DNA from 3 places in the Bacillus infantis NRRL B-14911 genome. Region 1 is predicted to be linked to each of the others. Evidence: predicted binding sites of a transcription regulator. Region 1 holds the regulator's gene; each other region holds the start of a gene.
What was found. The regulator LexA, encoded in region 1, represses DNA repair genes until DNA is damaged. The targets are predictions, from matches to a motif close to CGAACATATGTTCG.
Positions count from the first base shown of each region.

Region 2: the regulator LexA is predicted to act here: its motif matches at 1,687-1,700, upstream of N288_RS11040 (rRNA methyltransferase).
Region 3: the regulator LexA is predicted to act here: its motif matches at 1,770-1,783, upstream of N288_RS16285 (Y-family DNA polymerase).

Region 1 is NC_022524.1:1,905,513-1,908,794, forward strand. It holds gene N288_RS09615 (IseA DL-endopeptidase inhibitor family protein) at 84-626, opposite strand; gene N288_RS09620 (DUF4257 domain-containing protein) at 833-1,114, opposite strand; gene lexA (transcriptional repressor LexA) at 1,367-1,990, opposite strand; gene yneA (cell division suppressor protein YneA) at 2,149-2,481, shown strand; gene N288_RS09635 (YneB family resolvase-like protein) at 2,497-3,144, shown strand; gene N288_RS09640 (DUF896 domain-containing protein) at 3,275-3,282, shown strand, end outside.
Region 2 is NC_022524.1:2,207,813-2,211,094, reverse strand. It holds gene ade (adenine deaminase) at 1-1,033, opposite strand, end outside; gene N288_RS11050 (nucleoside deaminase) at 1,067-1,519, opposite strand; gene N288_RS11040 (rRNA methyltransferase) at 1,761-2,138, shown strand; gene N288_RS11035 (staygreen family protein) at 2,677-3,153, opposite strand; gene N288_RS11030 (hypothetical protein) at 3,231-3,282, opposite strand, start outside.
Region 3 is NC_022524.1:3,205,060-3,208,341, reverse strand. It holds gene N288_RS16300 (MBL fold metallo-hydrolase) at 1-375, shown strand, start outside; gene N288_RS16295 (SDR family NAD(P)-dependent oxidoreductase) at 388-1,182, shown strand; gene N288_RS16290 (YqzH family protein) at 1,419-1,625, opposite strand; gene N288_RS16285 (Y-family DNA polymerase) at 1,896-3,155, shown strand; gene N288_RS16280 (YolD-like family protein) at 3,168-3,282, shown strand, end outside.

The sequences.
Region 1 (3,282 bases):
TAGATGGCCATAAACAAATAGCGCGGCCAGCTAAAAAGGGAAATGCCTTGAACAAAAGTTCAAGGTATTTCCCTTTTCTTATACTATCTCACTGCATCAAAAGCATTGATTTGCCACTTCCCGCGTACCTTTACAAACGTAACCTTTTTCTTTTCATGCTGCTTTTCGCCGTAAGGCACCGTGAATTCAAACTGGCGGATATCTTTCCTGGAATAGATCAGCTTTGCCTTAGCTTTATTCCACTGGAGCAGGCTGCCGCCATCGGCATTTGGCTGTGCCATTTTTCCTTTATACTCAATGAATCTGTATTTCTTGTAGCCTTTATCGATTGCATTTAAGGTGAAAGATTCGTTAAGGTACTTGGTCAGCTTTGCTTTCGTATTGATTTCACTGCAAAGGTAGCGATATTCTGTGCCTTTGTACTGAAAAGTCTTGATGGAGCAGGCTGTATTCTTCTTAGATGGGATATGTCCGTTCATAGCATTCCAGTGATGCACACGTGCGCTCTGCGCCAGTTCGACTGCTTTTTTGCTGCTTAAATCTCCGCTCGCGGATTTGGCCGAGGCGCCAAGGCTGAAAGTAAACAGGGCGACAGCAGCCAGCAGGATGGATAATAATTTTTTCATTTTAAAGCCTCCAATAAGTTGTAGTCACTTGCTAACCTTATATTATCGTTCCATCTCTTCAAAAGAGTTACAGAAAGGTTACCGAAATGCAGATAATTGTTTACAGTTTTCAGGCATAAAAAGAGCCTCTGCCCAATTTCCCGGGAGAGGCTTCTTACGTCTTTACTTTTGCTGTTTTAAGCATAGCTTCTGCATTTCCTCCTGCTTCATTTCTTTTCGGCCCTGATGAGGTCAAGGCTGCGGATCAGAGCTTCACCGCCAAGTCCTGCCAGCATGGACAGGAATGCTACCTTTAAGAGGGAGCTTGCATCTGATGAAAACACAAGCAGCGCTGAGGCGAGTGATCCTAATACCATTTCCTCCAAAAAGCCGAGATAGATGAATTGCTTTGTTCTTTTCGGCATGATCAGCTTCCCGTGCTTCTTAAGATGCCCAACCGCGCCGACAAGGCCACCAATGAATATTGCGAAGACGACATGCTGCCACATTTGCCTCACACTCCTAAAGCCGGTATTTTTGGTGCGACCTTAGGTCAATCATGGTGCTGTCTCTATTATATAACAGAGCGGGAGAGGAAAGATATGCATAAATCGACTGAATTTTCAGCACACAGCGAATGGTACATATGTACTCTTCAGGAAAAAGTAAGCAGCAAAGATGCGACTATTCTAGTGCTCGCAAGGTTTTTGGGCAGAAAAAAACCCAGGCAACACATGGCCCGGGCTGAGAGAATCATATAATCAGTGGATATGGCGGTAGACGCCAATGACCTTGCCAAGAATGGAAACATTCCTGAGAATGATAGGCTCCATTGTAGAGTTTTCAGGCTGAAGCCTGATATAATCCCTTTCCTTGAAGAAACGCTTGACAGTTGCTTCATCCTCATCTGTCATTGCAACGACGATATCGCCATTGTTGGCTGACTGCTGCTGGCGGACGATGACATAGTCTCCGTCAAGGATGCCGGCTTCAATCATACTTTCACCCATGATTTCAAGCATGAAGACCTGTTCGGCTGCCGGTGCCATGCTTTCAGGAAGCGGGAAGAACTCTTCTACATTTTCAATCGCAGTGATCGGCTGTCCTGCTGTAACCTTCCCGAGGATAGGAACGTTGACGACATTATTCCTTGGAATGTGAGATGTTTCATCAAGCTCCAGGATTTCAATTGCACGCGGCTTTGTCGGATCCCTTCTGATCATCCCTTTGCTTTCAAGGCGGGCAAGATGCCCATGCACAGTCGAGCTGGAGGCCAGGCCGACTGCTTCCCCAATTTCCCTGACTGAAGGGGGATAGCCCTTCGCTTTCACTTCTTCCTTGATAAATTCGAGTATATCCTGCTGCCTTTTTGATATTTTAGCCATGTATTCGCACCCCGTATGGTTATTATTGATTAAATTATAGCATGTACCCGGAACAGATACAAACATAAGTTCGAATTTTTGTTGACGGAAAACACATGTTCGGTTTATAATAAATTTAACGAAATGCGAACATATATTCTTGCGGTGGGGTGTCTTGTATGAAAAAATTGTGGAATCAATACTCATATGCTATTATACTTATCGTTTTAAGCTTTGGGGCGGCTTTGCTGCTTACCGGATACGACAGAATTTTCGGTGAAGAAGACTACATAAAGGTGACGGTTGATGAAGGAGATACATTATGGGGGCTGTCTCAGCAATTTTCGGACAAGCATAAGCTGTCTGCAGAAGACTTTGTGATGTGGGTGGAAGAGGAGAATGGAATCGCCGGCAGTGCAATCCAAGCGGGGGAGCAGATTATGATCCCGGTTAAAGCAGACAGCCATACAAGGCAGCTGCAGGATGATCTGCAGAACTTTGCGGGTGAATGACATAAAGGAGCATATATGAAAGCAGTAATCTATTGCAGGGTATCGACAACAAAAGAAGCGCAGGAAACATCCCTGGAGAGGCAGGAGGAGGAACTGACTGCGCTTGCCGGGGAAAAAGGCTTTGAAGTAGCCGCGATCATCAGGGAACAGGCAAGCGGGTATGACCTGGAGAGGGACGGTGTACTCGAGCTTCTTGATCTTATAAAGGATGAAGGCATCAAAGCGGTCCTTATCCAGGATGAAACGAGGCTCGGAAGGGGCAATGCCAAAATCGCCCTGCTTCACTTCATATATAAAGAGGGCGCTGTGCTCTACAGCATTTCCCACAATGGTGAGCTGCAGCTTTCCGAATCAGATTCCATGGTTCTTAATATCGTCTCGATGGTGGAAGAATATCAGCGCAAGCTGCATAATATCAAGATCAAAAGAGGCATGAAAAGGGCAGTGGACAAAGGATTCAGGCCAGAGAAGAACCTGAAGAATCTGGGGGAGCACTCTGGAAGGGAACGGATCGAGGTTCCAATAGAAGAAATTGTCCGCCTGAGAGCCAGCAGGCTGACATTTTCGGAGATCGCGGCAACTCTCAGGGGCTTCGGCTATCCCATTTCCAAGGCGACAGTGCACAGGCGCTATCAGGAATACATAGATGCACAGGAAGAGTAAGAGTGTTTGCCTTGGCAAACGCTTTTTTTTATAGTAACATTTGATGTATTCTCCGGCCGTTTAGACCAGGGCCCTAAGGGGAAGACGACTAGAGAAAGCTAAATGAAATGAATGAAAAAGGAGCGTTATTATGCTGCC
Region 2 (3,282 bases), 300 kb from region 1:
CTTTAAATACCCGCTCAATGATCAGCTCTTCAAGCGATTCAAGGAAAACCATATCAGCTTTATACCCAGGGGCCAGCGCTCCCTGATCCTTCAAACCAAAACACTCTGCTGCATTCAGGGTCGCCATTTGAATGGCAGTTATAGGAGGGAGGCCTGACTTCACTGCCAGCCTGATATGGTGGTCAATGCTTCCTTCCTCAAGCAGGTCATCCAAATGCTTGTCATCTGTGACAAACAGACATCTGCGGCTGTTCTGCTGATGGACTGCAGGCAGCAGTTTCTCAAGATCCTTTGCTGCAGTTCCTTCGCGGATCATCAAATACATCCCTTTACGCAATCTTTCCTTTGCTTCTTCAGCGGTTATTGCTTCATGATCGGTGCGGATGCCCGCAGCACTATACACATTTAACCCGGATGCGCCTAAGCCTGCAGCATGGCCATCGATTTTTTTCCCGGCAGATTCTGCTGCAATGATTTTCACGATCATGTCAGTATGTGCATTCAATACAGCAGGGTAGTTCATGACTTCTCCAAGCCCAAGAACTCTGGGATGGCTAAAGAATGGCTTTAGATCAAGAGAATCCAGCCTTGCACCGGCATATTCAAAATCAGCAGCAGGAACTGAGGAAGGCAGCATAAAATAAAAATCAAAAGGCAGTCCTTCAGAAGCATCCAGCATGTACTGCAGACCGGAAATGCCTGATACATTCGCAATTTCATGCGGATCTGCCACAGCAGCAGTCACACCATGAGTCAGCAGCACCCTGGCAAATTCCCCGGGGGTCAGAAGGGAGGATTCAATATGGACATGGCCGTCAATGAATCCAGGAGAAATATAGCTTCCTTTTGCATCGAAAATCTTATGGCCCTCATACTCGCCAATGCCCGCGATATACCCGTCTGCAATGGCAATATCCCCATAAATGACCTCACCGTTAAAAACATCTATGATCTTTCCATTTTTAATGACCAAATCAGCAGGCTCTCTGCCGGCAGCCACTGCAATCCGGCGTATCAATCGTTCTTTTATCATTTTTATCCTCCTAAAAAGGAAGTACTTTATATCTCAATAATCAATCTTAGAAAAAGACTTCTCCCACAATTTAAACGGCATTAAAGCTTCATCCATTTTAACCTGCCGCATTTCTATGCTGCGCTGTTCAAGCGGGAGGGAGAGCTGCTCATAAATAAACTGATCATCAAATCCTGCAGCGGCTGCATCTTCTTTTGTACAGGCAAAATATACTGCTTTTGGGCGAGCCCAGTAGATAGCGCCAAAGCACATTGGGCATGGCTCACAGCTGGTATAGATTTCACAGCCGCTCAGCTGGAAATCCTGAAGATGCAGGCAGGCAGCACGGATCGCCTGTATTTCTGCATGTGCTGTAGGATCATTAAGCGAAGTGACCCGGTTTGTGCCTGTGCCGATCACCGTGCCATCCTTCACAACAACCGCTCCAAAAGGACCTCCCAGATGGGCAGCAGCATTCTCCAAAGCAGCCTCTACTGCATTTTCCATAAAATAAAGGTTCGTCAACAGGATCACTCCAATTTAAGGTATTTTATATATTATTGGAGTGATAGGGATAAAAAAGCATTCGGTTTGGGAGGAAATCTGACAGGAAATTTATATAAAGGGCTTAAAAAATGGAAGAAAGATGACAAAGTGAACAATTTTACTGACATAGAACATATGTTCTTTTCGCTAAAAACAGCACATGCTATAATGATTGATATAGAGTTTCTTATCAGGAAGGTGAATGAACATGTGGAAAAAGGTTGACGGAAAACTGATTCAAAGAACAGATGAATCAAGGGTAAAGTTTAGGACTAATATCAGCAAAGCGTTGATTGAAAACCTGAATGAACTGGCTTATGAACATGATACCCATGTGAATTATTTACTCGAAACAGGACTCAAAAAAGTCCTTGAGCAGGATTATATTGATTTCAATAAGAAAAATCGGCCTAAAGACAGAATCCAGTACAAAACTACATATGACAGCAGCCTGATTGAACAGGTAAAAACCTTCGCCAAGAAACATGATGTTTTTATCAATGATGTGATTGAGTACAGCGCAGGATACATTGATATAAAGTCAGCAAAAGACAGCGGTTATAAGCACAGGATAGAGTAGGCAGCTTAAGCTGTCCTGTTTTTTAAAACTACGCCCCGAACATAATATATATTATAGGAAGTCATATAAACGAACGAATATCAGGTCTCAATAGTTAAGTATACTTAAGATAGTGAGACGAAATAGAAATTTTACAGGAAATTGACTCTAAATGTGTTTTTGACCAAATTGCAGTGATTAATATTTTTTTAAATCTCTTGCTTATTAATTTATGAATTTCGAATTCACTCTGATTTCATCTAATATATTATTCAATCTCAATCTTTCTGCTGCTGGCTTCCAGCATACTTACAATCTCACAGGTCGGCATCTGGATGCTTACAGCAGCTTTTATTGATATGTTATATATTTATTCCTCATTATTGGTTTCTCTTGATTTATGAACTTATTTAGCTGGTTCTTTTTAAAGCAACGCCTCTTCTCGGAAAACTCAATTAGTTTACATAATATTTTTATATTCCACTCAATCCCATGCTCTGCCTCCGTATATGCAAAACAAGCCCCGGTCAATGCCTGGAGCTTGTTCCCATGTCATTTTTCAGATAACCGGCTGCTGTAAACTATTTAAATACTGCCTTGGCGTTCCATAGTAAATGATCTTGCTGAACTGCGGAAATACGGACTCAAACTGCACATAAATTGGTGAATCCAGCAGCCATGGATAGCTTGTGAAAAAGCTCCTGTCTCCGTAAATGATTGCTTTCAGCGCTAAATCCATTTCCCGCTGGAATATCATATACCGCATCTTCGAAGTTTTTTCGTCAAACTCTCCCCCGCTCACATATACTGCTGCCTTAAGAACATATTGCCCCATCTGCGGCAGCCACTCAGCCAGAACTTCATCCCTGAATTTTTTATTTACGCTGCTGTAATCATAAACGCAACCGATGCTAAGAAACAGTTCACCAGTCTCATCTGAATGTGTAAGTGTATATTTCCTAGCATCGACAGGCTTCTGCTCTGTTGCCGGAGCCAGATACCTGACACTTAGTTTCTGAGGATTAAATTGACTCATAGCAAGCTGCTCTCCCTTCGGAAAGAAGTTATTCTTGCTATAACATATGAAGTTAGTCTCACAAGGGTGACAAAAGCCTATCTCTTTTTATGCCCCCTGCCTGTCTCATACAGCTTGGTTTCAAGCAAT
Region 3 (3,282 bases), 1.3 Mb from region 1:
CTCGAGCCTCCGCTTTCTGGAGAAACAGAACGTCCAAGGCCGATGCTTCAATATAATGAGTCACTGAAAAAGCTGCTGGAGATTCCTATCAGCCTTGTTTATTCGGGCCATGGACCTGAAGTGAGCGAAGTTCCCCCGCTGATTGAAAAGAGGCTCGGCCGCCAGCATGACCGGGCAATGCAGGTTAAAGGATGGCTTGAGGAAGGGCCGCTTACTGCCTTCCAAGTATGCCAGAGGCTGTTTCCGGCCGTTTATGAACGGGAATTCACCCTGACTCTCTCGGAGACAGTAGCCCAGCTTGACTATTTGGAGTCGTTAGGAGAAATTGTTATTAAGGAGGAAGACGGCGCCTTCTTTTATACAATTGCTGAATGAGGTGGTTTTTTGCTGTCAGGACGTCTTAGAGAAAAGAATATTGTCATCACCGGGGCATCAGGAGGCATCGGAGCGGAAATGGCTGCCCTTTGCGCGGAAAGAGGAGCGAGGCTGTGGCTTTTGGCGCGGAATCAGGAAAAGCTGGAGGAGATTGCCGGTGCACTTGGAACCCGCTATGGTGCTGAAGTAAATACAGACCGGCTGGATGTTTCGGATACAGATGCGGTCCAGGCCGTTTTCGCCCGGATCCTGGGTGAGTGGGGACATGTCGATGTGCTTGTGAACAATGCCGGCTTCGGGGTATTCCGGGAAGCGCATGAAGCGCCGATCGAGGAAATAAAAGGGATGTTCGATGTTAATGTCATCGGGCTGATGGCCGCAACGAGCATGGTCCTGCCTTCTATGAGAAGCAGGAATAGCGGGCACATCATTAACATCGCATCCCAGGCAGGAAAGATCGCTACGCCAAAATCGAGCGTATATTCTGCCACGAAGCACGCTGTTTTGGGCTATTCGAACAGCCTCCGGATGGAGCTTGCTGATCTCGGGGTGCATGTGACGACTGTCAACCCGGGCCCGATTGCCACTAATTTCTTTAATATTGCAGATGAAAAAGGGACCTATGTGAAAAATGTCCAGCGTTTTATGCTGCAGCCGCGCTATGTGGCAGAAAAAGTGGTGGACAGCATGCTGACGGGCCGGAGGGAAATCAATCTCCCGCGCTGGATGAATGCCGGAAGCACCATTTATGCCCTTTTCCCGCGCCTTTTTGAAAAGGCCGGCCGGCGGGCATTCAATAAAAAATGAGTGCGGTTTTTTTTGGAGGGAATTGTAATAGTGCCTTCAGTTTTGCAGAGTTGCTAATAAAACCGGAAAGTTGCTAATAAACGGGAAAATTTGCTAATAAACTGAAAAGCTTGCTAATAAAATAAAAAAGTTGCTAATAAACTGAAAAACTTGCTAATAAAGTCAAAAATCCGCCTTTCGCCAACAAACAGGGCCCTCCAGCAGAGGGTCCTGTTTGTTTTTCATTCTTGCTGTTCTTAAAAGTAAGGAGACCCGGTGACAAATCCATATACCGCATCTTCGACTATTTCGTGCAAATCCGCTTCTGCATCTTCATTTTTCTTCTCCTCAATACGCCTGTAAAGTTCTTCAAATTCCCTGCTGCCAGGCTTGATCAAGCTGCCGTCAAAGCCGTACTGGCCAAGGCAGCCGGCCGCCATTTTGTATATCAATTTTCTGTCCATCGAGATTCCTCCCTCCTGCCATTATAGCCAATCTTTCCCCCAATGGAAGCCCGGGCCGTCAGGCTGCGAAACAATGGAAAAACAGCTTATCTGCTGGCAGGCAAACCGGAATCAAGAAATTCGTCGTAAAATTTCCATTGAATGCGAACGCATATTCGCTTAATATAGTGGGTATAATGAATTAGAACAGATGTTCTTTTTGGATATCTGAATCTGTAAGCTAATTGGGCCTAAGAGGAATGCAGCCAAGCGCCAAGGGAGAGAAAAGAAATGATCGATTACAGCACGATGCCGAACAACCAAATTTTATGTGTGGATATGAAAAGCTTTTATGCAAGCTGTTCCGCTGTGATGGAGGGCCTCGACCCGCTTGAATGCTATCTTGCTGTAGTAGGTGATAAAAAACGGAAAGGAAGCATTGTCCTCGCCGCCTCCCCGCGGATGAAAAAAGAATTTGGCGTCAAGACCGGAACCCGCTATTTTGAAATCCCGAAAGATCCCCGCATTATCGTGGTAGAACCGAAAATGGCCACCTATCTGAGAATTTCCACCGAGATTACACGTGTATTCCACCGCTATGTCCCGAAGGAAAGCATCCATACTTACAGTGTGGATGAAAGCTTCATCAAAGTTGACGGAGCTGCAAAGCTTTGGGGAGGCGCTTATACCATTGCCGAGAAAATCAAGGATGATATTGAAAGGGAGTTCCAGCTGCCCTGTGCCATCGGCATCGGCCCTAATATGCTGCTCTCCAAGCTGTGCCTTGATCTTGAGGCGAAGCAGAAGGGGATTGCTGAATGGACATACGATGATGTCAAGGAGAAGCTCTGGAAGGTTTCGCCCCTGAGGGACATGTGGGGGATCGGAAGAAGGGTGGAGAAGACCCTGAACGGGATGGGCATTTTCACTGTAGGGCAGCTGGCCCGCTATGATCTGGAAGCATTGGAAAAGAAATTCGGCATCATGGGGAACCAGCTTTACCACCATGCCTGGGGCGTTGATCTTTCCGACATCGGCGCGCCGATCATGGAGGGGCAGATCAGTTTTGGGAAAAGCCAGATCCTGCTGCGCGATTATAAGGATGAAGGGGAAATCAAGCAGGTGATCCTTGAAATGTGCGAAGAGCTGGCAAGGAGGGCCAGAAACCACCGCAAGGCGGGAAGGACAGTCAGCTTTGGCGTGGGATACAGCCAGGATGAATTTGGAGGCGGCTTCTACCGGTCGCGCACCATCGATCAGCCGACCAATGTCACCATGGATATTTACCGGGTCTGCCTGGAACTTTTTCAGGAAAATTACTCTGGGAAGACGGTCAGGAAAATTTCAATGGCCCTTGGCAATATTGTGGATGACCATGAATTCCAGCTCAGCCTTTTTGACCTGAACAGCTGGAAAAGCAGGGAGCTCGGATACACCGTCGACAGCATCCGCCGCCGTTTCGGATCCGGTGCGCTGCTGCGGGCGATATCATATACTGCGGCAGGGACAGCCAAACATCGGGCTACACTGGTCGGGGGCCATAAAATGTAAGGAGGCAGAGATATGATCCGGGACAGGGGAAGGATAAAATGGACGTCGATGATGCTCCCAGAGCATGTAAAGCTGCTCCGGGACTGGGCGAAAGAGGACACCTATGAAAAGCCGAAAGAACTGGATG